Regions from separate parts of the Amphritea sp. GJ51-11 genome, predicted to be linked through region 2. Evidence: riboswitches for the same ligand, from Rfam matches in the RefSeq annotation. Region 2 holds a riboswitch; the other holds the start of a gene.

Region 1 (15,177 bases), 350 kb from region 2:
GGTCAGTGCCGGTGGCATATCGACCATCAGAGCAGGATCATTAATGGCAACATCGGGCGTTACTCGCCAATCAACAATCGCCATTTTCACATGATTAGAAGTGTTGGTAATAATGGTGAAGCGCGTCATTTCACTGGCAGTACCGGCAGTGGTATTGACCGCGATGTAAGGTGGTAATGGCGCTGTCGCCTGATCTAAACCTTCGTAATCATGGATAGTGCCGCCGCTAGAAGCCACCAGCCCGATACCTTTACAACAATCGTGTGCGCTACCGCCCCCTAAAGAGATCAGCATGTCACAATCATTCTCTTGATAAATCGCCACGCCATCAGCCACGTTAGTGTCCGTTGGGTTAGGTACGGTGTCATCATAAACCACACTGGCAATATCTTCACTCTGTAACAACTCGGTCAAGCGCGCCGTATAGCCCAACGACGTCATACCTTTGTCCGCCACAACCAGCGGTTTTTTACCGCCTAGCATTTTTACCCGCTCAGGCAGTTTACTAAAACAGCCTTCGCCCATTAGGGATACATTGGGAACAAAAAATTCATGAATAGCCATATTAAAACAATCCCTTTATCGAAAAATAAAATATAAAAACCACTTCGAGAAACTAACTATAGTCCAAGGTTGCCCATTATTTGTTGATCTGGACCATGTAACACGCAAAAAATCTTCCGTCTTGTTATGGCAACCCAAAACGCCACTTGCCAGCCCTTTTATAGGCCAGCAAGCGGCAGTATTTTTAGCCTGTTTGACACTCTAATCATTCACGCGATCAATGCTAACTTAGCGCATCTGGAACAGTTCTTGATGATAGTGTTTGGCGGATAATCCTTGCGCCAAAAAATCTTTTCGCAGCGAGAAACCAAAACCAGACGGGCCGCAAAACCACACGCTGGCAGACGACCACTCGGGCACTGTTTGACAGATTCGATTACAATCCAAACGGCCATCTCTACCGCTCACCAGCACATGCAGTTTAACGCCCGCCGCTTCTGCATCCGCGGTCAGTTTTTCGATCACCGACTGATCATAATCGGCGGTGCAATGAAACAGGTCAATCGGCTTATCGCCGGGGGTTTTAGCCAGCTCTTTAAGACGCGCCACAAATGGCGTAATACCGATACCGGCACCGACCCAAATCTGCCGTGGCTGAGGATCACCAAAATCGAAACAACCATAGGGGCCTTCAACGGTCACCGGCATCTCAGTTTTTAGCGTCTCCCGCAAACGACTAGTATGATCGCCCAGTGCTTTAGTGATAAACACTATATGACCATCATCCTGATCCCAAGCCGAAGCAATGGTATAGGGGTGAGCCCCCTCTTTGCGGTTGGATGTGACAAAAGCAAACTGACCAGCGCGATGACCCGCCCATCCCTGCTTCATCAACACACTCACCTCAAGCACTCGCAGATCATCGTAGTAGGTTAAACCATCAATAGCCCCTTGCGCTTTGCGGCCCTTACCTATCTGCCCTGTCAATGCGAGCACCGCCGCAATACTGCCGCCAGCTAACAACAATGCCATCACCCAGCCCACAGGCTGCAACCAATAATCAAATTCGATTAAGATTAACGCATGGTAAGCCAACACCAGATAAGCAATAGAGATCAGTTGGTGAGTTTTAATAAACAGATGATAAGGAAAGCGTTTAATTAATGCCAACAAGATCAACGCTACCGCTGCGTAAAACGCCCACTCGCCGACCGACTCGGCAAAACCTCGCTGACTGCGAAACAGGTCTTCAATAAAGCCCAGTGTTTCAGTACCACGCGGACCTCTCTCCGGCTTTTCTAACCAGCCCCAGCCAACCATCCACTTAGTGCCCTGAGCCATCCACCAGTGAACCACTGAGACCACCAGCGCGGTAATCCCGAGCCACTTATGCAAGCGGTACATCTTATCTAACCCATCCAGATGGGGTTCAAGCCATTTCGGCCGCAGCGCTAACATCATGGCAATGCTCATCACACCGATGGCGATAACACCACTGTATTGCACAAACACATGACGAAAACTGAAATAGGTGAACGGTTCTGGAAGCAAGCTATCAGCCAACAGCCATACCGCAGTCAATATCAACAACAACGCAACAAAGAAAATTTTAATCTGTTTCATGATCGATCGTCTTCAGTAAATTCCATTTAAAACACCGGACCGAGGGCACCGTTACATACCCGGCAAACAAAGAGGCGACCGACACCAGACGTGGTCACCTGCTCAAATCCGGAACCCTATTCTACACAGCCCATCACGACACAAATAAGCCCTTTCATGTAAGGTTATGTAAAGTTTTGCTAAGGCGGATAACACCTTAAGTACTATAAGAAGAAAACACTCTGCCCGCATTGATGCACAACAAGAGTCAACGTGGTCGGTGACTGGCACTTAACTGGCATTTAAAACACTTGGAACAGGCCCTGAAATAACGGCTTGATAAAAACGCAGATATTCATCCCGATATTGAGCAGCAAGGTTATGCAATAATAAAAGGGTTCTGCTTTAAGGTCTGCACGGCCAAATCGATAAAACGGCGGGTTTTCGCATTAACCCGACGACCTTCCATATGAATGATGTTTACGGATAAAGGCTCCTCTTCATACTGGGTTAACACACATTTTCAATGTACCTTTATCCAGCTCTTCACCCGCCTGATAAGACATTAAACGGGTAATGCCATAGCCCAATAATGCGGCCGTTATTCAGCATGACAAGCAATGGGCATCATCCGTCCTATTTCCAGAGACATACGATCCCCCTTGCCTCTGATACTCACCTTAACATTGCTATAGAGGAAGCCCGACGCAGTGGGCTCCTGTCGTAACTCAATCGCCTGATTATCACGAATAAGTACCGCCCGAGATTGTTGCGGATAGAAATGAACCATCGCGCTACCTCGCTCACATTGATATGAAACTTCATGGAAATGCTGTGAATTAGGCAACAGGGGCGTATTCGTGCAGCCAACCATTAGCCATGAAATAACCCCCCCACTAACCACCTTAAAACAACGCTTCATTAATGCTTTCCTTATAACAAACGTAATAACACGGCGAGCAGTAATACCCTAAAATCTAGAATCATTTTCGCAAGGCCGGCCATCATGATCTCCATCCATCTTCGTGTTAGGACAGTTGTTGATGAAGAATACCGCCTCAGCTTTGGAGTGCATTTGGCTGCAATACTGCCGGCCATCACATCTAAATCGATGCGTGATATTAGACGCCGCTGCAGTGCCATGCGTGGGTTTGGCAGAATGCCCACCTAAGTGGACGACATTAACCGATGAAGATGCATCGCACTCACTGATAAAAGCACAGACGATAAGGATGAGAAATCCAAACAGCTGTAATTTGAATGCGCCTTTCGCCTCTTGCCAATGAAAAAACAAATAAAAGATGGAAAAGGGCCAAAGAAACAAAACAGCTAATCCCCACAGAATGCTGGTTCTGAAAGCCGCAATGATTAAGCCTATTGACCCAATAATGGCTATAAGGAGGCCGAGATAAAACCCTAGCTCTGTCATACGATGTCCTTTTGTATGCGCTATAAATAATGAAGGCCGCGGGCGAAGAAGGCATTAAGCGTGAACGCTGCCTGTTCATCAGCCGATTGACCGGCCGATATTCTAACCGAAAATAATGATCGTTGGCCTGCTACGTATAAATTTCTCTGCAAAACTGGCCGATATAAATGCTATTGGATCATCGTCGTTAGAAGAGAAGATTGCCGATAGGCCACAGCGATACTGCCTACCGACTGACATGAAGGCGGGGTAACAAGAGATGCTGCAAGTTTAAACAAACACCTCAAAGGCCGTATCGACCACCAGATTGATAAAGCCTTTACGGAATTTTTCTAATTTAATCAGCGAGAGACCGGCTTGACGAAGCGCAAACATTTCGGCCAGCGCCTTTTTAGCATTGACGAGATCACTAAAGTCCTCCTCGTTGATATCACCGTCGGCAAGTAACTTCGTCCAGCGTTTCAGATCATCTTTTGCTTTATCAATAAATGTCTCGGCATCCTGTTTCGCTTGAGCTTCATAACCATCAAAGGTCTCTTTTGCTAATACTGCGGCATTGTCTTTTAACGCCGCTAAAAAATCATCGAAATCAGCCATGATTAGGTGCTCCTCTTACGCTGCAGTCTGTCGCTTCATTCTTATTGGCTTCTAAGCAAATGATCTCGTCAAATGCATCCGCCGCTAACGCCTTATATTCTTGAATAAGAATGTTAGAAAGGGTTCCACGCTCCTGCCAGCGTTTAAAGAATTTACCTAAAAGATCACCTTCGGGGTCTTTAAGTATCTCCCACTGTCTAGCCGATAACCGACTACCGGGCACCCCTTTGACAAATTCATACGCCATTTCTGCTTTAAGCTTAATCGCATCGATCGCCGCTTCATTGTCCACATAGGGTGTATTCGCTTTACTTAGAACGGTTAAAACTTCAGCTTTCAGAGAAGTGGCGTTCTCATAGGCCGCAGGACTATGAGGGCCAATAAGCGGTGTACAGCCATATAACATCAGCAGTAACAATATTGCGTAGACCCTTGCACGATATGTTTGATTCATTCGTTTCTCCCTAACTTATGAAATTGAAACGCAACATGTTGATCATCGTGTCAGCATGCTCACTATTGTCCAGGCAGGATAGTCTGTTATCTCACGACACTGGAGTATGGGATCAAAGTCTGAATAATAACGCTTCACTCTTGCTCACAAGCTGATCCACTATCCAACAATGTAGTCCAAAAGAGTCCACTCCGCCCGCTAACTATTAGCTTGGACAGGCAGTTCTCAACTGGGTAAATGTAAGCAAGATTTTCTTCAATCAGAGGAACGCTCTGGCTGGGCGTTAATCGGATTGACTGTGAAATCCTTATAACTCGGTATAGCGCCCCCTACGGCTCTTGCCGATAGAATCGGCTAAGCAGCCGGTACACTTCAGGCATATGTGTCTTCACACTATGAGGGTCTTCAAAAAAGGTTTCGCTACAGACGGCAAAAAATTCAGCCGGGCTTGTTAAAGCATAATCATCTAAGGGAAGTGGACGGTGCTTTTTATAATCATGCTGTAAACGATCCCAAGCCGCGGTAAAAATATCATGCCACTCACCTGCACTCATATCAGGATGCATCGGTGGTGCGCCATTAGCACCATCACGTAGCATGTCTAGCTTGTGAGCTAATTCATGTATGACGACATTACTCGCTTTACTCTGTCGAGTATGCACACCGCTTTCACACACTGATTGCCAAGATAAAATAACGGGCCCTCTAAGCCATGCTTCGCCGCTCAACCCAGGGCTTTGAGCATGCACGACCCCATCATCAGTGCGATAAGGACGATTGGGGACAAAGTCTCCCTCATATAAAATAAGGGTATGCCAGTGATCGTACCAATCCAAACCTAAATGCAGAATCGGAACGCAGGCCATCGTAGCAATTTTTAAACACATCTCACGGTTAAATTGGAATTCTGCACCTGATTCAAACTGCTTTCGAACCAGAAAACGAAAGCTCATCTTTCGCAAGACCTCTCGCTCTGCACCTCGATAGCGCGCCATCACAGGCCAATCCGCAATAGCCGATTCCCACTCTTGCTCAGTAAAGCCCATTTTTATAACGCGCCGGTTTTCCAACCAGTTGTAAAATCGTTTAAACATGACGGACTCGTTTCTTATCTATATTGTCTGGGACAGGCACTGCAATATTAATGAGCTTTCTATAACAAACCGTCTACGATTAACATGATCGACGACGTGACACCCTGACGGTATCAACGCCATCTTATTAATAGTCGCTTAACTGACTAATGCTCTCTTCGCTTTTGCAGTTAACTGAATAGCCCGATCGCACGCATGTGCTAGCTCAATGCCCTTTTTTATAAAATGACGCGAGAAATAGTCTTTATGTTCATCATGTTCATGAAAGTGATGAGGCGTAAGCACCGCCGTTAAAACCGGCACCTCTGTTTCTAATTGAACTTGCATTAAGCCACTACAGACAGCTTGCGCCACAAAGTCATGACGATAAATACCGCCATCGACCACCAAGCCACTGCATGCAATCGCTGCATACTGACCACTTTTTGCCAGCAGTTTCGCTTGTAGTGGGATTTCAAAGGCACCGGGTACCGCAATCACCTCAATCAGTGATGTATCATAACCGCGCGAGGTTAACTCTTGTTTAAATCCATTCAAACAATTAAGAACGATCTCTTCATGCCAAGTCGCATGTAGAAAAGCAATTCGTTGTGTTGCAGGAATGAAATTCGTTGAGCTCTGATTCATTATAAAAACCCATAAATAAAAGGTGAATCAGGGCGAACGGACAGGAAAATACGGCATATAGCACGACAACTAAGCCACTAATAATAAGCGGCTCAGTTAGATATTTTATCTGACACGTTCCCTATCATCCGGACTATAACCGTCGGCTCTGGAGTCACACCAGATCTGCTGACCCTAAAAGAACAATCTTAAAGGCGCTCGCGGGCTTAGAAATAATTCTTTACCGCCGGTGGGGAGTTTCACCCCGCCCCGAGAACGAAATCGAAATAATTCGACGGCAGCGAATATACGTGTTTTTACTGCATATTGTCAAAGCCGCGAATAAGAGAACGGACAGTCATAACAAACAGAACAAACAGGGACAGGCACGGCATCTTAATACCGAAGATTCGCAGAATTAGCTTCCTATCCAAAAAAATAGATCGATAAATACACAATAGTTATCTGTGAAAATTATTTAAGTAAACAGATTTGCCAAAATGGGAGAAATCGTTAAACTGAGCGCCACTTTATCTATGCGGAACTGATTGTCATGCCAATGCTTATTGCCGTCACCTTTTTGTGGGCGTTTTCCTTCAGCTTGATCGGGGTGTATCTAGCGGGGCAAGTCGATGCGTGGTTTTCTGTATTAATGCGCGTCGCACTCGCTACCATCATTTTCTTGCCCTTTTTAAAACTGCGTCAAATCCAGCCAAAAGTTGCTCTACAACTTATGGTCTGTGGCGCGTTCCAGCTCGGCATCATGTACGGTTTTTATTACCAATCGTTTCTGTACCTTTCCGTACCCGAAGTTTTGTTGTTCACCGTCATGACCCCCATCTACATCACCCTACTAAATGACCTACTGGATCGCCGACTCAATATTGGCTTTATCATCAGTGCATTACTCGCGGTTATCGGTGCAGTTGCTATTCGCTACCAAGGTATCGACGAAGGCTTTTTAAAGGGACTCTTTATCGTTCAAGGCGCAAATTTATGTTTCGCCGCCGGCCAAGTAGGTTATAAACGCATTATTGCCAAAGAGCGTCCCGACCTACCACAGCGCACAGTATTTGGTTGGTTCTTTATGGGAGCATTGGCCGTGGTTATCCCTTGTTACCTATTACTCGGTAATCCAGAGAAACTGCCAACGACCACACTGCAATGGTCTATTTTGACATATCTTGGTGTCGTTGCATCTGGGCTGGGATATTTTGCTTGGAATAAGGGCGCCACACAGGTTAACGTCGGCACACTGGCGGTCGCTAATAACTTATTGATCCCAGCAGGCATCTTGGTCAACGTGATCTTTTGGAACCGTGATGCAGATATTATCCGTCTTGCAATCGGCGGTGGGATTATCTTACTCGCCCTAATTGTGAATGATAAATTCAACCAACGAATTCAACGAGCCAAAGCAACTTAAACCACTTACTCTAGCCTACAACCCTCTCATAACATTGAGTGCCTGTCCTTGGTCCAGCAAAACAGCAAAAGGACAGGCACTCCTTAATTGACAACCCAGACATCCAATTCTAAGCTCAAAATCAGCATTGATTCACACATCGTTAAAAGGACTTTACCGATGACTCGACCTCGACAGGAACTCGTATCTCTTCAAGACACACCCTATTATCATGTCGTCTCCCGCTGCGTGCGCCGTTCATATCTATGCGGTGTTGATCCTATTTCCGGTAAAGATTATCAACACCGGCGTCAATGGATCGAAGATCGCATACGGATTCTATCCTCGCTTTTTGCAATCGATGTTTGTGCTTATGCGGTGATGTCTAACCACCATCACCTAGTCGTGAAAATATGCCCTGATCAAGCCGAGTCATGGACGGATACTGATGTTGCAAGCCTTTGAACTAGTGTATTCAAAGGCCCACTACTGGTACGTAAGTGGATGTCTGGTGAGCCTTTAACCGCTTCAGAAGCAGAAACCGTTAGTCATATCATCTCGGTTTATCGTGAGCGGTTGAGCAACCTTAGTTGGTTTATGAAATGCTTAAATGAACCCATTGCTCGGCAAGCCAATCAGGAAGACCAGTGCACCGGCCATTTCTGGGAATCACGTTTCAAATCCCAGGCCTTATTAAGTGAAGAAGCACTGCTATCCTGCATGGCCTATGTGGATCTGAATCCGATAAGATCTGGAATGGCAGAAACGCCAGAAGATTCAGCACACACCAGTATTAAAGAACGAATCAAATCAACATTTGATCCACACAACGCGATTGCATCGCAACAAGAACAGAAGTCACTAAAGTATTTTAACCGCCCAATTAAACCCCTTGCAGTATTTGAAGAGTGCATCAAGAGTGATGAAGAGATGGGCATTTCATGCTGTTTAAAAGACTACCTCGAGCTGGTCGACAGCACCGGCCGTGTGGTTAGAAATAACAAACGAGGTGCTATCCCACTGCATCACCCTCCTATCCTCGAACGACTGAGGCTAGACGCACAAAATTGGCTTAGAAACGCCACTGAGTTTGAACAGCGCTATCCGAAGAAATTTGCAGCCAAAAGACGACCTAAGCGACGATCAGAACGAGTCGCTTAAAAGAAACAACCTTCCCGCCTGCTAATGATCAATAATAACTGAGGCGTTCACTGATCTATAAATCAGCATTAACGAGCTACTAGCTAAATATTCAGTAAAAAATAAATCACTCGTGAAAATTACGCGCCATGCTAATCAGGCTTAATCTCTGCATCATAATTTTTAGCTGTGCCTGTCCTTATTAAAAAGCGCTAATCCGATTTGATCGCCGCATCATCATTTTTTAGCGGTGCCTGTCCTTGTTAAAAAGCAATCTATATTGGTAGAAGCAATCCTAGCACTGACTCAGCCGATTACACCCACGGGTCTTCGGTAGATTTATCCTCTTCAGTACTTACTGTCATCAAACCATCAACATTACCACTCAAGCGACGTTCTGGTGTTAACCTATAATTAACGCTAAATGATGAGTAAAACTCAGTTTTATAAGCTTGTAAAAGCACTTAAAACGCAGGATAGAGGTCAGCATACCGCCGGCACGAAGTCCGGCAGATCTGCTTATGTGACAGGCCAGCGAAACTCGAGGGTAATGCTTATTAGGCTTTATCGGCGAGTTTTTTGTGGATGTTGTTCATTCGATAATTGCGCTCGGGATGCAATTCAATCATTTCAAAACCAACGCTCATCCAGCGACGATCAAAGATCGGCTTTAGGCTAGCACTGAACGTTTCAAAGATGGTGTCTGAGGCGGCTTTGAGCACTTCTGGCGTACGGCCAGAACCGACTTTGGCGGTTAGGTGTACAAAGGTATTGTCGGGATCGCCCTCGCCTACGCGAAAATGTTCGCAGCGAACGGCACGTGTACGAATCCCCCCAATAGGGAAAACGCCAGTGGCGATGGCAGTTTCATTGAGTTTTTCAAACAAGGCTGGAATATCTAGATCATCGTCTAGGTTGGCTGAGTATTCCATAATGAAATGTGGCATAACTAACTCCGATTAATGTATCCGCTGTCGCTTCACGCTAGGGTCAAAATCACCCAGCATCGTGCTGTCTAAAGACGGAAAAAGCTGGCAAAGAGATGATCTATGCCAGCTGTCGATATGTGATGCGTAAACCCACCGCTTAATTAGCGACCGAGTACAGGCACCTTATGGGTGTCATGGGCGATACAGACGTTTTTGGTTTCCATATAGAAATCAAAGCTCCAATCACCACCGTCACGCCCAATACCGGACATTTTCACCCCACCGAATGGGGATGGCAGGTTACGGTTGTTTTCAGAGTTAACCCACAGCATACCCGCTTCAACCGCATGAGCCATGCGCATTGCACGACCGGTGTTGCTAGTCCAGATATAACCAGCCAGACCGTAAACCGTTTCGTTAGCCAGTTGAATTGCTTCTTCTTCGGTTTCGAATTCGATAGCGGTCAGCACTGGGCCAAAGATCTCTTCTTGAGCGATACGCATAGTGTTTTTCGCATCGACAAACAGGGTTGGTGTCACGAAGTTACCTGGGCCCATCTCATCGCGCAGTGATTTACCACCGACAGCAATAGTGGCTCCATCCTGCTTAGCAATTTCAAAGTAGCTAGTCACTTTTTCATAGTGACCGGTATGTACCAGCGGGCCTACTTCAGTTTCAGGGTCCAGTGGGTGGCCGACTTTAATATTGGCAACACGCTCTTTCAGAGCTGCTAAGAACTTGTCTTTGATACCGCTCTGAATCAACAAACGGCTAGAGCTAGTGCAACGCTGACCATTGAGGCTGTAGATCATGAACACAGTGGCATCAAGGGCACGTTCGAAGTCTGCATCATCAAACACGATAACAGGGTTTTTGCCACCCAGTTCAAGGTGTAAACGTTTCAGTGTTTGTGCCGTTTGTGCCTGAATCATTTTACCCGTAGCAGAGTCACCGACCAACGCCACTGCTTTAATCGCAGGGTGTTCTGTCAGCGCTTTACCGGCAACGGCACCAAAACCGTTAACCATGTTCCAAACACCTTTAGGCAAACCAGCCGCATCGGCACATTCTGCCAGAATGGAGGCGGTCAGTGGGCTCAGTTCAGCAGGCTTGTGTACCACGGTGCAACCGGATGCCAGTGCTGGCGCGATTTTCCAGGTAGACAGCATGAACGGCGTATTCCACGGTGTGATCACCGCAACAGGACCGAGCGGGCTACGCACGGTGAAGTTGGTGTGTTCGGCTTGATGCAGCGACAGACCATTACGTGCTTCTGGTGCTTGGTCAGCAAAGAAACGGAAGTTAGCCGCACCACGAACCGCTGCTTGACGCATAAAGCGTAGCGCCTGACCACAGTCCATTGATTCAACCATAGCGATCTCTTCAGCGCGCTTTTCTAGCTCATCGCCTAAACGATGCAGAATCTTACGACGCTCGGCACCCGGTGTTGCTGCCCAACCTGCTGCAGCGGCTGCCGCTGCTTCACAGGCCGCGTTAACATCTTCTACCGACGCCGCAGCCACTTTACCCAGATAGCTTTGGTCAAATGGCGTGGTGTTGTCAAAGGTTTCACCGCTACCCAGCGTCCATTCACCGTTGATGAAATGACCCAGCGTGTTCTCTTTAAAGCGCGCTAAATAGCCTTCAGCTTTGCCGATATTTTCTTGTAGTTGTGCACTCATCTCTCTATACCTCAATACTTGTCGCCGTAGAACGCTTGCTCAGAAACAATATTCGTTACCAGCGCGCCAACTTTTTCAATTTCACAGACAACCGTGTCACCAGGCTGCATATCTTTCAGACCTTTCGGGGTGCCGGTAGCAATCATATCGCCGGGCTTCAAGGTCATGATCTTACTCAGGTATTCCACCAAGAAAGGCACATCGAAAATGATGTCCGCGGTGGTGCCTTCCTGTGTTAGCTCACCATTTACATGGGTGGTCAGTTTCAGGTTACTGATATCACCCACGTCATCTTTGTCGATCAACCAAGGGCCGATGGGACACAGTGAGTCGCGACTCTTAACCCGCAGGTTAGGACGGTAGTAGTTTTCCAGATAGTCACGGATGGCAAAGTCATTACAAACGGTATAACCGGCAATGTAATCCATGGCGTCTTCACGGGCGATATTCTTGCCCTCTTTACCGATCACCGCCACCAGCTCACACTCATAGTGTTGGAACTCGATATTGTCGGGACGGTAAGCGTTTTGTTTGTGACCGGTCAGCGTATTGGCTCCTTTCAGGAACACCAATGGCTCTTTCGGTGGCTCGAAGGCCAACTCAGCGGCGTGATCCGCATAGTTAAGACCTAAGGCAAAAATAGTGCCTGGCTCTTTGATCGGTGACAACCAAGTCACATCAGCTTCATTAATCAACTGACCATCAACTTTTGATTTCAGTAGGCCCGTGTCGGCAAAAGAATCTTCGACCGTTACATCCAGCTCGGAGCCATTAAAAAGTACGCGTGCGTGTTTCATTTCGAATGATCCCCTTATTCGCCAAGTGTATTGTGCAGTTCAGTGACACCGGCAATGACCGAACTAACGTTGTCACCTTTCGCTACCGGAGCACGCTGCCCTGGAAAACCAACGGCGATCACATCGCCAGGTTGCAGCGTCATGATATAAGAGATAGTACTGATCAGTTCAGCCACGCCACGTACCAACTGAGATACCGGCGTTTCATTAACTACCGTGCCATTAACCGACGTCACCACGGTCAAAGCTTGAGGATCAGCAACGGCAACAACCTCAGCACCGATCGGCGCAGAAGTGTCTAGACATTTACCTTTGATATCAGGGCGGTAATAGTTTTGTTCAACCAGCGAGAAGTCATGGACTAGGGTATAACCTTCTACATAGTCCAGTGCTTCGGCCTGACTGACACGACAGCACTCTTTACCAAACACAACGGCCAGTGATGCACCAACGACCATGCTATCTGCACCGTCAGCCCACTCAACCACGGCACCATCGTTGCTCCACGTGTTGTGCGGTTTAAAATATAAGACTGGCTGTGTTGGCGCGCCTTTGTAGGGTGCTTCAGCAAACTCAGCCTGCATTGCATTGAACTGTTCAGAATCGTTCAGCGCAACACATACCAATTTACCTTTAACGATTGGATTATTACTCATAACTTTCTACCTAAAATTAATATCCGCTGGACTGAGAAGACTCAGCCTGCCCTTGAGACGTTGAGTCACCGGCTTTAAAACTTTCAGCTAACTGTTTGGCTGCATTACTCAGCAGCAGGGTATCGACACCGACACCGACAAACTTAGCGCCCTTGGCCACATAGTGATGTGCTTTGGCCTGATTGATACAGAGCAACCCAGCCGCTTTACCCGCCGCATTGATAATCTCAAAACCTTTCTCAATAGCAGCCACAACCTCGGGATGATCCGGGTTGCCAATATGGCCCATCGAAGCCGACAGGTCAGAGGGGCCGATAAAGACCGCATCAACACCCTCGACAGCGGCAATTTCTGCCAAGTTTTCCATCGCGGTGACTGTTTCGGCCTGTACCACAAGGCAGATCTCATCGTTGGCTTTCTGCAGGTAGCCCGGAATACGATTCCAGTTAGCCGCACGGGCTAATGAGCTACCGAGGCCACGGATGCCTTGAGGTGGGTATTTAACCGCTTTAACCAGCTCACGGGCCTGTTCAGCGGTATCACACATCGGCACCAAGACGGTTTGTGCGCCAATATCGAGAATCCGTTTTAGCAGCGCCGTGCGGCCCTCTTCAGGACGCACAATCGCAGGTACTCCATAAGGCGCGATCGCCTGCAGATGACGCATCGTTGAGTCCAGCTCAAACGGTGCATGTTCGCTATCGATCAGCAGCCAGTCAAACCCCGCACCGGCAACAAGCTCAGCACAGCTGGCATCGGGTAGTCCGAGCCACAGACCCCACATAGGCTGGTCGCCTTTTAGGCCCTGCTTGAATTTATTAACAGGAAGTTCCATAACGTCCTCTTATTTATACGAATTTCACAGAGATACCGCCCAGTGGGCCGTAATCTGCATGAATAGTGTCACCCGCTTTTACTGAGACCGGACGAGTAAAGGAGCCTGCCAAAATCACCTGACCCGGTTCCAGCGCCACACCGTGAGGGGCAAAACGTTTACAGACCCAGCAGATGCCATTAGCCGGATGACCCAGTACACCGGCCGCAATACCGGTTTCTTCAATCTGACCATTAAGATATAGCAGTGCACCCGCCCAACGTAGATCGATATCCATCGGTTTAATCGGCCGACCACCTAAGACAATGCCAGCATTCGCCGCGTTGTCAGCAATAGTATCGTACACCTTGCGGGTATAGCCGGTCTCAGGATCGGTACGGTGACAACGAGCGGCAATCAGTTCCAGCGATGGAATAACATAATCAGTGGCATTCAACACATCAAAGATGGTGATATCGTCCCCTTCCAGACGATCCTTCAAGACGAACGCCAGTTCCACTTCAATACGTGGATCTGGGAAATCAGATGCTTTAATCTCGGCACCATCGGCAAAAAACATATCATCCAGCAACACACCGTAATCCGGCTGATTGATATTCACGGCCATCTGCATAGCACGTGATGTCAGACCGATCTTATACCCTTTAACCTTGGCACCATTGGCGATCTTTTGATCGACCCAGGTTTTCTGAATGGCATAAGCATCGTCCATCGTCATCTCAGGGTGTTCAAGCGTCAGCGCAGGGATCTGAGTACAGTCTTTCTCTGCCTGATAAAGCTTCTCGGCCGCTAGTTGTATCTGTTGTTCTGTCAGCATATCTAATTTCCATCTTAGCGTTGTCTTCTGCAATCTTCGTAGCAAAATACCAGCTTGCCCATTTACCTATTTAAAGGTAGCGATTACCATATGCACAATAATATAATTAATATATTAAGTAATTTCCAGTTTTTTTCTTCATAGGTACGTCATGACTGCTAATCACCTCGCTCAAACGATACGTAATAACTGGCCGGGAGCCCGAATAGCCGGGCCTCTCGTGCTGACGATGTGCCTCTTAACACTGCTAAATATTGTCTTACCGCTAGGATTAGCGGGTTTAGCAACCCTACTGTGCTGGCTGTATATTGCCATCGAAATGCCCCGATTGAAGCCGAAACAACGTAAACAGATTCTGGCCCTGTTTGCTATTGGCATCGCGGCCGCTGCCTTGGCGTGGACTCAAGGTGCAGACCTATCACTGCAGGCACTGTTTGGTGAACACCTAAAACTGGCCATGCTGCTAACCTCAATAAGCTTCATCGGCATGGCCGGCCGAGTGGGTTGCGATACCAGTAAGCCGGGGATTCATAGTTTTATCACTACCCTGCTGGGAATGCATTTTTTCTCCTCCGTGGCGAACTTTTCTTCGGTGATCGTGGTGGGTGATCAGATTAAGCAGAATAAGGG
Region 2 (15,177 bases):
TGCAGGATCAACTGGTCGAAACACCCGCTCGTAAAAGTCTTATTACCTATGAGCCATTGGGTATTGTGCTGGCTATTATGCCGTGGAATTTCCCTTTGTGGCAGGTGTTTCGTTGCTTGATTCCAGCTTTAATGGCCGGTAATGGTTTGTTGCTCAAGCATGCACCGAATGTGCCTCGTTGCGCCAAAGCGATTGAGCAGGTTCTACGCGATGCTGGTGCGCCGGAAGGTTTGGTAACGGACCTAACGATTTCGGTGGAACAGAGTGCCAAGGTGATTGCCGATCATCGTGTGCAAGGTGTCTCATTTACCGGCAGTGAAACCGCCGGGCGTAAGATCGCTGCGTTGGCCGGTCAGCATCTGAAAAAAGTGGTGTTGGAGCTGGGGGGATCGGACCCTTTCATTATCTTGGATGATGCCGATATCGATGCTGCCGTTGAAGTCGCGATGCGGGCGCGTTTTGGTAATGCGGGACAGATCTGTATTGCGGCGAAACGTTTTCTGGTGGTGCCTTCACGAATTAAAGAGTTCACTGAAAAAATGGTGGCTCAGGCGAAAGCGCTGCAGCCTGGTGATCCACTTTCGCCAGAGACGACCATTGCGCCGATGGCCCGAGCCGATCTGCGCGAGCAGGTTCAGCGCCAGGTTCAAGCTTCCATCGAGGAGGGGGTTGAAGTTTTGACCGGCGGTGAGGCGTTACCCGGCGATGGTTTCTTCTTTGCTCCGACCGTATTGGGTAACGTTAAGCTTGGTATGACCGCGTATAACGAAGAGATCTTTGGCCCGGTGGCCGCGATTGTGGCGGTGCGTGATGAAGCGGATGCCGTGGCTCAGGCCAATGCAACTCGTTTCGGTTTAGGTGCGAGCGTCTGGACTGCGGATCTTGAAAAGGGTGAGGCGATATTGCGCCAGTTGGATGTGGGCAACGCTTTCCTTAATGCGCAGGTCGCCAGTGATATTCGTCTGCCGTTCGGAGGGGTTAAAGCATCAGGGTTGGGCCGCGAACTGGGAGAAGCCGGTATTCGCGAATTCTGTAATACGAAATCCATCTGGATTAACTAAGGAGCCTGACTAAGGCTTGTTCTGAATGGGTGTCTCTTGAACCAGTCGCACCCAGAGGAATAAGCCACTCAGTCCTCTGTTTACATTTATCGAGATGGAGGGCTGTGTTTTCCGGTGCGCAGCATGAAGCAAGGAGGTTAATGCCTCCTTGCTTTTAAGTGGAATTGTTTTTGAACGGTTATAGGCTGTTTTTAAAGGCGGGCTAGGTCGTCTCGTAGCTCTTGGATTTTTGCACTCATCACCTGTTCCATTCGATCAATCTCTTGTTCTAGGATACTGCGACGGTCAGATTTTTGCTGCTGTTTGGATAGCTGATTAAGCTCGGCAATGGCAGCAAGCAACATCGGGTCACTTCCTTTTGCGTTGTGCGTTAACGCTTGGTTATCGGCGGCAATCGCATTATTGATAGCAAAGTCGAAGCTGCTACTGCCTGGTAGGGTAGAGCCTTGCGCTCGTTCAAAATAGATCTTAAGTTCTTCGACGTTATCTTTCTGGCTCAGTTTATAGTGGCTGATGCTGTTTATATCGATAAGCCCCATCGCCTGCAAAGTTGTATAGTCTGCCATTACGCTGCCTATTTCTTGGAGTTATTTATAGTTGTATCCCAGCGTTATTTTTATGTTTTATATTGGCAATAACTAGGCCCAGTTGTGCATCGCTAATATGTCCAGTTGGACCGACTGGCCCCAAAAACTGTTATTTTCTGGTCCTAATGCCGACTCCGGTGACCTCTTATATTGAAATCATCGCGGATAGCCGGTTTTGCATCGGTGCTAATAGCCCACGCCAGCAGTGCTCGGCTATCGGTAAAGCACAATAATTAGATTAGGAGATAATGATGGCGACTAAGTCCTTTGTGAATGTTGAGTTGCAACCGGAAGCGGTTGAGCTGTTTGATCGATACCATAAATATACGGGTACATCCCCAGAGGCGTATATTCAGCAGTTGGTTGAAAAGACGTTGCCGACGGTCGAGGCGATGGTCGCGGCAATGGATGAAGCCAGTGAAAAGCCGGATGACAATATTGATGTGATGGCGTTATTTGGGAAGAAAATGGCTGAAGCGGCCTTGGCGCAAAAAGAGGCGGCGAAGGCGAATCCTCTGATCGTTAACTAGGATTCGGGAAGTACGTTGGTATTGCAACTTGGTCTAGCGGCTATTTGGTTAATGTCTAGAGCGCTTACTGAGAGCCCTTAATTAAGGTTCTCAATCAACACCCAGGTTAGACAAACTTTACCAGTTCCGATTTGCGGTTGATTTTGAGTTTGTCGAAGGCGCGTTTTTTATAGGTGATCACGGTGGATTCTGATAACGCCAGATCGTTACCGATCGATTTGGCGGTATGACCTTTAAGGATCATATTACAGATCTGGGCTTCCCGTTCCGATAGACCCGAGGCGAGCAGTGATTTAACAACCCCTCTGCGTTTGCGTTCATCCCTAAAGTGCTTTAACAATAATGATCCCATCAGGGATGAACTCTGTTTCAGCGCATTGAGTTGGGTATCGGCAAAGGCGGCCTCTTTTTTACTGTAGAAGTTGATATAAAAAAGATGCTGGCTTTGTGGGTCTAATACCACAAATGAGAACTTGGTATCGAAATTAGGCACATTGAAAAACCGTCGCCGGTAGATCGGCGGAAGATGCCTTTTTTCTAATAGCTGGCAGGGGGCATCATCCGGTGAATTGAGTACCGAGGCTTTAAGTTCTTCTAACATTGGATCATCTAAATAGGCCCCATCGAGATAGAGTGATGCCAGTTCTAGCCCTAGGTCCGGCCGTTCAATATTGTGGGCTAAACGGCAGGTGGCGTAATCGCCGTTGGGTGAAAATTCAAACACCATATATTGATCAATGGGGGCGAGCAGACGCATCATTTGAAAGAAACGTGGATAAAAGACACCACTGCCGAGGCTATCAATACAGCCGGCAAGTTGATCTGATACCGCTTGGTTGAGTACTCGACTGTACATGGTTGTGCCAACGATATTAATGAGGGTTAAGTATACCGCTTGTGTCGATGGATTTTGTCCCCATTTAAACAACTTAAAAATAGCTTAATGCTTTTGCTGTTAGGAAAGGGATGTTTGTGTGCCAAAGAGGTAGATGAGGGGCCTTTAGTTATGTTGGGTAACCGCCGTATCCTCTGTAAATGGTATTGTGCGGCGCCCAATCAAAAAGCCCGTTCAAAACCGCAAGTCGCTGATTTTCTCACTACCTAGGGAGTGGCCCGCAGTACAGGAGGCCACTTTTCAGTGGTGGCTAATATGATTCATACGGGGCGCTTGGTTGCCCCTTTCCCGCAAAGTATTCCGACCTCTGAAGCATTTTATCTCGCCAGCCCTGTGCATCAGTATGAGCACCCCCATGCTGAGACCTTTCGAGCTTGGCTACTAGAAGAGGCTGAGTTGGCCAGAGTCAGTGCTGCAATGATGACAGGCTAACCTTGGGGCACATAGGCTGGTGCTGATTATGATGTAACTTATCGGGTGAGGTGCTGTAGGCTTTTTTGCGCTGCCTGATAACCTAATTCGATCATCTGTGTCGCGCGGTCAAACTCCAACATGCGGCAGGCGTTGCGGGGGATCTCGACAAATTGGTCCGGTGGGTAGGCCGCCAGTTTCTGCCGTGCAATGGTGCTCTGCATGGCATCGAATGCTTGATGGGCAATATCGTAGACGCCGTTGTCTGGCGTTTCTAGGGCGCTATCGGAGTCTTTAAAACTGTCGAGAAAGGCGGTGATCTTCGCCGAGAATAGATCTTTTTTGGCACCATTAGCGGCGTTGTTTAAGGGAGTTTTACTTTTGCCCTTACCATTGGCTTTGCCGCTGAGGTTAACGGCGATGGTGAGATCGGTCTTGTCATTAAAGGTCGGCGCAATCGGCACCGGATTTAAAACCCCTCCATCGATTAGGTCTATGCCTTTGTAGCGGAACGGCGTTAATAATAGCGGCAATGAAATGGAGGCGCGAATGCCGTCAAACAGCTTACCAGAATTGATCCATACCTCTTTCTCATTGAGGATATCGGTGGCCACTGCGGTGTAGCGGATAGGCAGATCCTCAATCATCACATCACCGACGAGTTCGGTGAGTATGCTGATGACTTTGTCGCCTTTAACCAAGCCACTTCTTTTCCATGAGATATCCATAAAGGTGACAATATCCACTTTGCGTATTGCCTGCACCCAAGCAGAGAAGTCTTCTAGTTTGCCTGCCGCATAAACGCCACCGATAAGCGCCCCCATGGAGCTGCCGGAAATGGATTCGATTTTAAAGCCATTCTCTTCCAACCAATGAATCACGCCGATATGGGCAAAACCACGGGCACCGCCACTACCTAATACCAGTGATACGGTTGTCTGTTGTGTGCTCATAGGCTGGTTGGACTCCTTGCAGTGGCGGTGTTAATCCTTCAATGCGACTAGCGCAACGCCGATGCTGTGCTGTTTAGGTATGATTCGAGTGGTTTAATTTTACGGACAGATGGCTCAGGGGGGAATACTTATCGACTTATAAGATATCTAGCGCCGCATTAAGTGAGTCATTCATCGTTTGTGGCACGTTAATTTAAAGTTTAGCCACGGAGCAAGTGAATTGTGTCTATACTGAAGACTCTATGAAAAGCGCAAATAATAATAAAATGATAGAGGAACACAAAATATGTCAACAAAATTGATTGTTGGTTTAGATGGGAGTGAGCCAGGGGAACGTGCACTCACGTACGCCAAGCATCTGTCAAAGTTGATAGGCGACTGTGTGATTGAGTTGGTTTACGTCATCGAATGGTCACCTTATAGTTTTCAAACCGCCGAAGAAAACGCCATGCGACATAAGCGTCGCGAGCAAGAGATAAAGCTTGCTTCAGAACGGGTTATCACACCTGCATTAGAAACCATGAAAACCGAAGGTTTTAGCGCCGGGGGACGGGTATTACACGGTGATGCTGCCGAGTTATTGAACTCAGTGGCAGTCAAAGAGAAGGCGCAACAGATTATTGTGGCACGCTCGACCGAGAGCGGATTAGCGGCAAAACTGTTTGGTAGTGTCACCGCTAAGTTGGTGATGAGCGCTAACGTTCCTGTCACTGTCGTTAACTGAGGTTGTCTTATGCATATTAAAAAAATAATAAGCAGCGCATTTGTCTCTCTATTTCTATGCTTTGCTAGCGCTTCGGCTATGGCCGAAGAGGGGAGTATTGATCAGACAGTTAATGAAGTTTTTGCTTCGGCGACCGGCTGGTTTGTTAATCTAATTTTTGCGCCTTTACCGGGCACGACGTTCCCATGGATCGTTCTGTGGTTGGTCACTGGGGCAACGGTGTTCACCGTCTACTTTGGTTTTATCCAATTTAAAGCGATACGTCATTCTATTTCGTTGGTTAAAGGGGATTACTCTGATCCTGATGATGCGGGTGAGGTGTCTCACTTTCAAGCATTAGCGACAGCGCTTTCCGGTACGGTTGGTTTAGGTAATATCGCGGGTGTTGCTGTGGCTGTGAGTATTGGGGGGCCCGGTGCAACCTTCTGGATGATATTAGCGGGTTTGATGGGGATGGCCTCCAAGTTCACCGAGTGTACCTTGGGTGTAAAATATCGAAATGAATATGCTGATGGTACCGTATCGGGTGGTCCCATGTATTACATCTCGAAAGGCTTTAAAGAGAAGGGACTTCCGGGCGGTGGCATACTGGCGGTGTTGTTCTCGATCTTTTGTATTCTGGGCGCCCTTGGCGGCGGCAACATGTTTCAGGCCAATCAGGCGCATGCGCAGATTAGTAGTATTGTCGGTGACTATCCCGGTTGGATTACTGGTGTGATTTTTGCATTGATTGTGTTCGCTGTGATTGTCGGAGGTATTAAGTCGATCGCCAATGTGACCGAAAAAGTGGTGCCATTCATGGGCATTCTTTATGTGTTGGCTTCTCTGGTTATTATCCTAATGAATCTCGATAAAGTCGGTTGGGCCTTTGGTCAGATTTTTGAAGGTGCCTTTACTGGGCTCGGGATTGCGGGTGGTTTTGTCGGAGCGTTGATTCAAGGTTTCAAACGAGCGGCGTTCTCAAACGAGGCTGGTGTTGGTTCGGCGGCAATTGCTCACTCGGCGGTGCGGACGAAAGAGCCGATTACGGAAGGGTTCGTCTCGCTGCTTGAGCCATTTATCGATACGGTGGTGATCTGTACGATGACGGCGTTGGTGATCATTATTACGGGTCAGTTGACCACGGATCCAACCACAGGGCTTTACTTGGTGGGTGAAAGCGGCCGCATTATTACTGCCGATGGCTCTTCGGGTGTCGCCTTGACGTCAGCTGCTTTTGGCTCGGCTTTCAGTTGGTTCCCTTATGTGCTGGCGGTTGCGGTGGTATTGTTCGCATTCTCAACCATGATTAGCTGGTCTTACTATGGCCTGAAGGCTTGGACCTATCTCTTTGGTGAAGGAAAAACGACCGAGTTAGTCTTTAAAGTCATCTTCTGTTTGTTCGTCATTATTGGTGCAGCAGCCAATCTTGGTCCGGTTATCGATTTCTCCGATGCCTCCATCTTTGCTATGGCGGTGGTCAATATCATCGGCCTGTACTTCTTGATGAGCTTGGTTAAAGTTGATCTTAAATCATATATGGCACGTTTGAAGTCGGGTGAAATTAAAAAATTCAAAAACTGATTATTAACGCAGTCTCACTGCTTTAACATCAACGGGGTAAAAGAGATTCTTCTTTTACCCCGTTTTTTATGGGCCAATGTCAACGTTACGCATGAGGCTTTAAAAAATAATCGCGGAGGGTTAGAGTTACACCGTAATTTTACATAAATCGAACTTCGGGGCGGGGCGAAATTCCCCACCGGCGGTGATTTTGATGGGCTATCCCGTCAAACAGCCCGCGAGCGCTTAATGCGATTGACTCAACCACATTAAGGTCAGCAGATCTGGTGAGATACCAGAGCCGACGGTCATAGTCCGGATGATAGAAGATCGACCAGTCAGCAGCTGTCTCTGAAATATTCAGAGATGGCTTTGTTGTGTTTGGCTGTGTTTAGCTAATGGCAACGGCTGGTACATTCGTTTTCATCACCCCTGGCATCTTATTTTGGGAGAAACCAAAGATGGCAGGCACATGTTTTATCATGATCGCGTGTTTTACCTGGGCACTTGATACATTAATTCGCTATCCCTTATTGGCGGCGGGTTATGCCACACTGCAAATCGTTTTAATCGAACACCTCACGTTGGTGCTGTTTGTCAGCCCGATGCTGTGGCGCTATCGTCATGTCTTTCGTCAACTATCACTGAATAACTTTCTGTGTCTGTTTTTTATTGGCGGGGTCGGTTCTGCACTCGGCACCTTGGCTTTTACGGAAGCGTTTCATTATCTGAATCCAACGGTGGTGATTTTATTACAAAAGCTACAGCCGTTGGTGGCTATTGTGCTGGCCTATGCTTGTCTAAATGAGCGCATCGAAGGCGCGTTTATTCGTTGGGCGATAGTGATTGTATTCGGCAGTCTAGTAATGTTATGGCCCGATATTCAGTCGTTGGGTGAGGCGCAGTGGCACTATGGTAACGATAGTTTGAGTGTTTTAACCGGCTATGGTTATACGTTATTGGCGGGGTTGTGGGTTTTGTTACCTTTAGCTCTGCTACAGCAGGATAGTTTGATGCCGATGCCACCGGTCGATCTAAGCTTAGCGATCGCTATGGCGTTATTGAGCGGATTGATTGGTATGCGTTTTTATTATCAAGGGTTAAAAACAATACCGGCACAGATGGCCACCTTGGCAGAGCTCTCCTTTCCCGTGTTTGCCGCGGCGATCAACTGGTTTGTGCTTGGAATGGGGTTAACGCATTATCAGATTATCGGCGGATTGATGCTGATTTTAGGCAATTTTGGTTTGCGGCTGAAAGCGTTGCAGCGCAGTGATTCAAGCTCAGTGCTTTATCAGTCTTAATCGCTGTTTTAACGGCCTAACAACGATTGTTAGGCTGTTTCGCACATTTTTTGTCAGGTATATTGGTTTATATATCTGGGTTTTATTTATACGTTCAATTGCGGTTCTTTTTAGGCGTTCTCTGCACCGGCCTCGATTGAGGCGTTACTATGCTCTGTGTTTGAGCGGCGTCTTTCGCTTTACGGGAGGTTGAATTGTTATTAACCCTGCGGCATAAAAAGAATACAGCGAACATAATAGAAGGCGAGGAAGGTGTTAATGGGTGAGCAGCAATGGCAGGGTGATCTGCAACAGTTGATCTTAGGTTTTGAGCAGGGACGGACTGATCTATCGTGGCTGGGGTATGACCTCTGTGTGTTTAAGTATGCTTGGGGGGAGTTGGTGATCTCATTGGCGGGTGGTCAGGTGCTGTTGTTTCGTCCGACCGGTGAGCAGCCACTGTTGTGGTTGAGTGATAAACCGGCTAAGACAGGCGCGATACGAGGGGGTGTGCCGGTGTGTTGGCCTTGGTTTGCTGAGCATGTTGATAATGCCTCTCAACCCAAACACGGCGTAGCGCGAACAGCACATTGGACCCTAGATCGGGCTGAGGTTAATGCGCAAGGTGGTCATTGGCAGCTGTCTCCGCCAGCATCCCTCTGGTCAGGACTGGATCTTACGCTTGATGTTGACGTTGATCAGGGGGAGCTTCGTCTGTCATTAATCAGTCATAACTATACGGATCAGCGGATAGCGTTGACTGCGGCGCTGCATAGCTATTTTGCCGTGTCGGATCGTGCGCGGGTGGCGCTGCAGGGTGTCGATGGCCTACGCCTTCGAGATAAGTTACAAGGCATGCAGGAGCGGCAGCATAGCGGTGTGGTTGAGTTTCCGGTGGAAACTGATGTTATTTTCCAGCATGAGGGTGATAGCGAAGTGATGCTGGTCGATCATGGATGGCAGCGGGTGATTGCTATTCGTAAGCAGGGAGGCAATTCTACCGTGGTCTGGAATCCCGGTGATGCAGCCGTCGCGATGCCGGATGTCGGGCTTGATCAAGTATCTCGATTTGTCTGTGTTGAAGCGGCCCGCACCCGTTTTTATGATCACCCGTGGCTGGACGCCGGTGAGTCACAAACCCTAACGACCGCATTTCGGCTGTTGCCTTATTCGCAATAATTTAGCCCGGAATCGCTTAGCCAGTGATAGCTTAGTTCGGAATAACCCCCATGACAGGCTAAGCGGCACTGATGCCGTAGCGAGGTAAAATTTCATGGATGACGGTAAAGCGGTGAGCCTGTAGGGCGTCATGAAAGTGTTTCCAATCACTGTCTAAAAATGAGGGATGGTATTTAAATAGCTGATTTTTTAATTGTTTTGAGCGGGTATCTTTAATCGCCTGATATTTCCACGAGCCAACGCCTTTAGCTGCATAGCGTAGTTGTACTGCAGGAAAACCAAAGACGCCGTCGGCGATAGCCTTGAGCCATATTTGATGACGTTTATCACCGTTTTCCTCAACGGTGTTGCGCATCATGGCGTCTAATTGATCTCGACTCGCCGATGGCAGTCCGGCAACCTTGGCATCGGCATCACCCAGTTGAAAACGTCGCATCGCTTTGCACATCTCATCGGCGGCAGTGATAAAGTCTTTGGGGTTATCTCGTTCAACATGGGCCCCTTCGCCATTGGTGTAGTGCCATTTAAGGTAGGGGCGGTCGGGGTAGCTCAACGCGGCACCGTGGCCAAGGGGCAATAGACCGCCGACAAACTGTGATTGAGCTTCATCGAAGCGATCAAGGAAGTAGTTTTTCACCTGCTCTAACAGGCTTGGATCAGGCTGGTTATTTTCATCGAGCACATCACGAACCAGATTGATTCTATCGTTGATACCTGCAAATCCCTGATGCGCCCATGTATCGGCAAACACATGCATGGTGATCCCGAGGCGGTGCAGGGCGTTGGGTTTCTGGTGATCATCGATGCAAGCACGTACCATCTCCTGCGCAATAAAACTATTCGGCCGGCAGACAATTTTATGACGAAAATCAGCATCTGGATTTCGTCCCGCCGCTAAGCCTTCATTACCGGGGAGGAAGTGAAACGGAATCCATACCTGATGGTTGGCGAGTTTTTGAATATTTTTGTAGTCGATCATTTTGTGGGCCGAAGCGATACGCTGATACATCGCCTGATTCTCGAAGTAGATCACTCCTGCATTGGTGGCATCATCTACATATTGAGCCGAATGGGCGATAATCTCCGCTTTAGCATGCGCAAAGCCTGAAAGTCGGGCAACCACGTAAGTGACGGCATGGTGAAAGTCGATCTGCATAAGAATGCTCCTGTGCCTGAGTGAATGCCTAAGCTGTCGCTGTTTTCATAAGCATCGGTTCGATGATTAAAAATATAGTTCAGATAAACCGTCATATAACGTCTGGCTGACAAAAGGCGGGCGTTATTCCGGCGGATGTTGCGTTAGGTCAAGTATTGCTTTTGATCCGCCGTATTCGCCGTGCGAGCCCGCACGGCAGGTTTAACGCTATGCTATTGCAGCTCAATCGTATACTCATCGAAATCACGTGCAGGTAAGTTATCGTCATCCCGTTCACGAACACGCCAAGCATTCACTTTTAATTGAATACGGTTGTTGTCGCTTTGGTTAAAACTGGCGGTCATGAAGTGTTCCCGGGTACGGGTCTTAGGATAGGCGGATAATAACCAACCTTTTTTAGTGCTAACGGCAAATGATTGATCATAGTGGACGGCCTTGGCGGTCCAGCCGGGGATCTCGACAACTGAAGGATCTGGAAAATGGCTGGGTTTGAAACTGGGACTGGCGGTGGCGATACCGTTAAGGCCGGTGAGGTTCGACAGCGGGGAAGATATAACTTCAACCAGTCGCCCGCCTTGTGGCCCTAAGGTGGCGGTGGCGATCCGGCCAAAATGCACATCACCGCTGAGCAGCACAATATCGTGCCCCGTTGTGCCGAGCGCCTGCAGCAGTTGTTGATATTGGGTTTTGAAACTAAGCAGGTTGCGTTCGGTTGGATTTTTCTCAACGATTAAGGGTTGTGGTAATACCAACACGCCGGGTGATTGTAGCGAGCTGGCCCAGTCGGTTAGGCGTTTGAATTCAGCTGCCGGCATAAAACCGTTTTCGTCACGAAAAGAGCGCAGATCGGCGAGACAAAATGAGAGATCGCTGCCAAGGTTAAATATCTCGATCTTGGGGCTTTGTTGCACCCGTTGCACACCATCTAAAGAGGCTCGAGACCAGGTCTTTCTAACGGATTTGATCTTTAATACCAGTAATGTCGGGATCAGTGAATCGTGAAATGGGTAATCGTTCCAGTATTCATGGTCATCCGGCAACATCCAGGTGGCACCACGGTTGAGAATGCTGCCTAGGGCTTGCCAATGCAAAGCATAGTCATCGGCGACGCGTTGTCTGATTTCGCTGTCGATAAAGGAGAGCGAATCAAAGCCTATATCCAGATAGACCTGATCGCCGGTGAGAAAGGTGATATCCGGTTTCACGGCTTCATCGCCACGATCATAGAGGGCCTTATAAGCCCCCGCCGCTTGGCCACCATCGCGGTGATTATAGAAGCAACTGCCAAAGCCGATGGTAAAGGGTTTTTGATGGGATTTAGGTAGCTGCGCTGGCAGGGTATCAAATTGAGCGGTGCGTAATAGTTGCCAAGATGCCTCACGGACCCCGTTGACTGCCTCAATGCGTCGCAGAAAACGCACTTTATAATGACTGCCGGGCAGTAGTTGTGAAAAATTGGCGGTGATATAGAAGCGTTTGCGGATACGACTGAAGGGTCTGTTCCAATCGGTTTTGACAATGTTATGGACGCTGACGCTGTTATCGGGGGCAATTAGCTCGATGCGGGCCTGTTCGGGCATGGTTAAGGTGGAGAACAGGGTGCCTGCCCACACCTTGACGCTGTGCTGAGTCGCTCGCAGCACGACTAGTGACCATTGGCCGGTACTGGTAATAATCTCATCGCTCATGTTGCAACTCCCTCGCAGACCTATGTCCGTTCTCTTAATTAGCTTTACGCCCTAGGGTGGCGCCGTTAGGAATGATTCGTTATATGGATGGTGCTATGTCATACCTTAATGTAGGCAATGGCAAGGTCGTTAGCCAATAAAACCCCCGGCAGGGATATGCGCTTAATTCATACAGCTGTTTTAGTCGCGGTTGTTATTTCTTGGCGCGGTTTTTCTTGAGCAAAAAGCAGCGGTCGGCTAGGGGAACAAAAGTGATGTTTTAACAGGGCGTTAGCGTCGCCGCTAGACTACAATTTTAGTAGTGGCGAAGTTGAACCGCGTTTGCGATTCGGTTCACAGGAATCGGCATTAATGTGTTTCGGTTTAAGTATCGGCTTAAGTTTAGGCGGCTGGCGTGGCTGTACCTTACTAGGATTTATAATATGAATAATAATATCCAGACGATTATTGAACGTTATCAAGGGGATAAAACCCGCTTGCTGGATATGCTTTTGGATATACAGCGCCTTTATCACTATCTTCCTGATGCCGCGACAGCCGCACTTGCCCACGGCTTGAATATGTCGGCAAACGATGTGCGGGAAACCCACTCTTTTTATCACTATTTTCATAGCCAACCCAGCGGTAAGCATACCCTCTATCTGAGTCATACAGTGATTGCGAGACTGAAGGGCTACGAAACGGTTTTGGCCGCCTTGGAGCAGGCTACCGGTGCGAAGATCGGTTCGCTGGACCCCTCGGGAACCTTTGGTCTCTATGAAACCGCCTGTATTGGTCTGAGTGATCAGGAACCGGCGATGCTGATTGATGAGGTTGTGTTTACCCGACTGACCGCCGACAAAGTTGTGAGGATTATCGAGCAGTTAAAGCAGGGCTTAACAGCGGCTGAGATTGCAAACCCTCATAAGCTGCCGGAAGACAGTATCGCTTATATCGATCAGCTCGTTGAAAGCACTATCTGTCAGGCGGGGCCGGTGTTCTTTCAGGAGCCGAGTGATTATAGCGCGCTGTTAAAGCGTTGTTTGGCGCAGCACCCGGATCAGGTGATTCAAACGGTTATCGATGCGCGATTGCAGGGGTTAGGCGGGGCGGGTTTTGGCACCGGTGAGAAGTTTCGTTTGTGTCGCCAAGCTGTTGGTGAAACGAAGTATGTGATCTGTAATGCGGATGAAGGGGAACCGGGAACCTTTAAAGATCGGGTGTTGCTGACCCGTTCTCCGAAGGTGGTGTTGCTGGGCATGATTATCGCTGCTTGGGCCATCGGTGCGAGCCAAGGCATTCTCTATCTGCGGGCCGAATATAGCTATCTTAGGGCCTTTCTTGAGACGCAATTAGCGCAGCTTCGAGCCGAAGGTTTATTGGGCGATACGATTCTCGGTCAGGACTTTCATTTTGATATTCGCATTCAAATGGGAGCAGGATCTTATGTCTGTGGGGATGAATCCGCCTTGATTGAATCCTGTGAAGGCAAGCGAGGCACCCCACGGATAAAACCGCCTTTTCCCATTCAGCAGGGGTATCTGGGGATGCCGACCACGGTGAATAATGTTGAAACTTTAGCGGCGGTAACTCGGTTAATTGAAGAGGGGTCTGGTTGGTATGCAGAGCTTGGCACCGATGGTTCCTGTGGTACTCGGTTATTCAGCGTCTCGGGGGATTGTGATCGACCGGGTATTTATGAGGTTGAATGGGGCATGAGTCTGAAGCATCTGCTTGAAAGAGTGGGGGCGACGGATCCTTGGGCGGTGCAGGTAAGCGGGCCATCCGGTGAGTGTGTTGCGGTAAAAAAGGGTGCTGATCGCTGTTTTGCTTATGATGATCTTTCCTGTAATGGCTCGTTGATGATTTTTAATCGCTCGAGGGATTTGCTGGCGATTATACGGCAGTTTATGCAGTTCTTTGTCGATGAATCCTGTGGTATCTGTACCCCCTGTCGGGCAGGTAATACTGAGCTGTTGCATAAGGTAGAGCGGGTGATAGCGGGTAAAGCCTGTCAGCAAGATCTCGATGAGATGGTTAGCTGGGGTCAGTTAGTGAGCAGTACCAGTCGATGCGGTTTAGGGGCTACATCACCGAATCCGGTATTAAGTACATTGCAGCAGTTTACTGAGCTTTATCAGGAAAAATTGGTCGAACCTCAAGGTGTGTTGTTGCCTTCTTTCGATAAAGTGGCGGCGTTGTTGGGTAGCGAGTTAGCACGCGCGGAGCTTATCCCGACAACATCGATCAACGGGTCTACGCAGCTATCGGAGCGGGTGAAATGAATATTCAACTAACAATCGATGAGCGATTAATCACCGCCACCGCCGGACATAATTTGGTGGCGGTGGCCGCTCAACATGGGATTCATATTCCAACCCTGTGCTATCGGCCTGATCAGTCCTGTCTTGGCACCTGTCGCGTCTGTTCTGTACGGGTGAACGGTCGAATAACCCCCGCCTGCTCCGTACATGTTGCTGACGGGATGGTGGTCGAGGTGAGTGAGCCGGAGGTGGCCGATATGCGTAAGGCGCTGGTCGAGTTGCTATTCGTCGAGGGCAACCATAACTGTCCGAGTTGTGAAAAAAGCGGCCGCTGTGATCTACAAGCGACCGCTTATGAGATGGAGATGGTGGTGTCCCGTTTTCCATACCGCTTTACCCCGCATCAGCGAGAGGTCGGTGCCGAGCATATCTGGCTCGAACGTGACCGGTGTATCTTCTGTCAGCGTTGCGTTGAGTTTATTCGTGATCGTGATAGCGGCGAGAAGATCTTTAGTATTAGCGGACGAGGCAGTCATGCGCGGATTGAAATCGATATCGAATTGGCCAATGTTATGACCGTGGAACAGGTCCGTGCGGCGGCGGATATCTGTCCGGTCGGCTGTATTATTGATAAAGGTATCGGCTTTAATGAGCCTATCGGTCAGCGTAAATATGAGTGTCGATCGCTGCGGGACCGAGCGCTGGGAGATAACGACTAATGGCTAACTCAAGCAAACCTGAGATCTGCTCCCATGATCTGCCAGCGACGCCAATGGATCCGACGCTTCAGGCCACCCGTGATGCCAAAATTAAAGTTGCGATGATTGGTCTATGCGGTTGTTGGGGTTGTAGTCTATCGTTGTTGGATATGGATGAAGCGCTGTTAGGCTTACTCGATAAAATAACTATTCTGCGTTCATCGTTC

The links. Region 2 has a riboswitch for FMN ahead of AC0L4K_RS06335 (DMT family transporter). Riboswitches for the same ligand answer to the same signal wherever they lie in the genome.
Region 1: linked by a shared signal. The riboswitch ahead of AC0L4K_RS07915 (6,7-dimethyl-8-ribityllumazine synthase) and the one ahead of AC0L4K_RS06335 (DMT family transporter) in region 2 are both predicted to bind FMN.

What each region holds. Positions count from the first base shown of each region.
Region 1 covers NZ_CM147881.1:1,808,442-1,823,618, reverse strand. The annotation lists gene AC0L4K_RS07950 (iron-containing alcohol dehydrogenase) at 1-564, opposite strand, end outside; gene AC0L4K_RS07945 (ferredoxin reductase family protein) at 793-2,127, opposite strand; gene AC0L4K_RS07940 (MliC family protein) at 2,708-3,028, opposite strand; gene AC0L4K_RS07935 (excalibur calcium-binding domain-containing protein) at 3,077-3,535, opposite strand; gene AC0L4K_RS07930 (hypothetical protein) at 3,806-4,132, opposite strand; gene AC0L4K_RS07925 (hypothetical protein) at 4,125-4,586, opposite strand; gene AC0L4K_RS07920 (M90 family metallopeptidase) at 4,916-5,680, opposite strand; gene AC0L4K_RS07915 (6,7-dimethyl-8-ribityllumazine synthase) at 5,819-6,307, opposite strand; FMN riboswitch at 6,420-6,568, opposite strand; gene AC0L4K_RS07910 (carboxylate/amino acid/amine transporter) at 6,840-7,712, shown strand; gene AC0L4K_RS07905 (transposase) at 7,872-8,156, shown strand; gene AC0L4K_RS07900 (transposase) at 8,196-8,852, shown strand; gene AC0L4K_RS07895 (5-carboxymethyl-2-hydroxymuconate Delta-isomerase) at 9,389-9,778, opposite strand; gene hpaE (5-carboxymethyl-2-hydroxymuconate semialdehyde dehydrogenase) at 9,922-11,442, opposite strand; gene AC0L4K_RS07885 (fumarylacetoacetate hydrolase family protein) at 11,454-12,239, opposite strand; gene AC0L4K_RS07880 (fumarylacetoacetate hydrolase family protein) at 12,254-12,895, opposite strand; gene hpaI (4-hydroxy-2-oxoheptanedioate aldolase) at 12,912-13,730, opposite strand; gene hpaH (2-oxo-hept-4-ene-1,7-dioate hydratase) at 13,744-14,547, opposite strand; gene AC0L4K_RS07865 (hypothetical protein) at 14,699-15,177, shown strand, end outside.
Region 2 covers NZ_CM147881.1:1,454,913-1,470,089, forward strand. The annotation lists gene AC0L4K_RS06295 (NAD-dependent succinate-semialdehyde dehydrogenase) at 1-1,061, shown strand, start outside; gene AC0L4K_RS06300 (DUF3461 family protein) at 1,253-1,627, opposite strand; gene AC0L4K_RS06305 (hypothetical protein) at 1,897-2,178, shown strand; gene AC0L4K_RS06310 (helix-turn-helix transcriptional regulator) at 2,285-3,034, opposite strand; gene AC0L4K_RS06315 (hypothetical protein) at 3,329-3,505, shown strand; gene AC0L4K_RS06320 (patatin-like phospholipase family protein) at 3,544-4,437, opposite strand; gene AC0L4K_RS06325 (universal stress protein) at 4,724-5,161, shown strand; gene AC0L4K_RS06330 (alanine/glycine:cation symporter family protein) at 5,171-6,724, shown strand; FMN riboswitch at 6,872-7,038, shown strand; gene AC0L4K_RS06335 (DMT family transporter) at 7,165-8,007, shown strand; gene AC0L4K_RS06340 (D-hexose-6-phosphate mutarotase) at 8,266-9,165, shown strand; gene AC0L4K_RS06345 (DUF6765 family protein) at 9,224-10,321, opposite strand; gene AC0L4K_RS06350 (metallophosphoesterase family protein) at 10,534-12,009, opposite strand; gene AC0L4K_RS06355 (NAD(P)H-dependent oxidoreductase subunit E) at 12,432-14,273, shown strand; gene AC0L4K_RS06360 (2Fe-2S iron-sulfur cluster-binding protein) at 14,270-14,971, shown strand; gene AC0L4K_RS06365 (NADH-quinone oxidoreductase subunit B family protein) at 14,971-15,177, shown strand, end outside.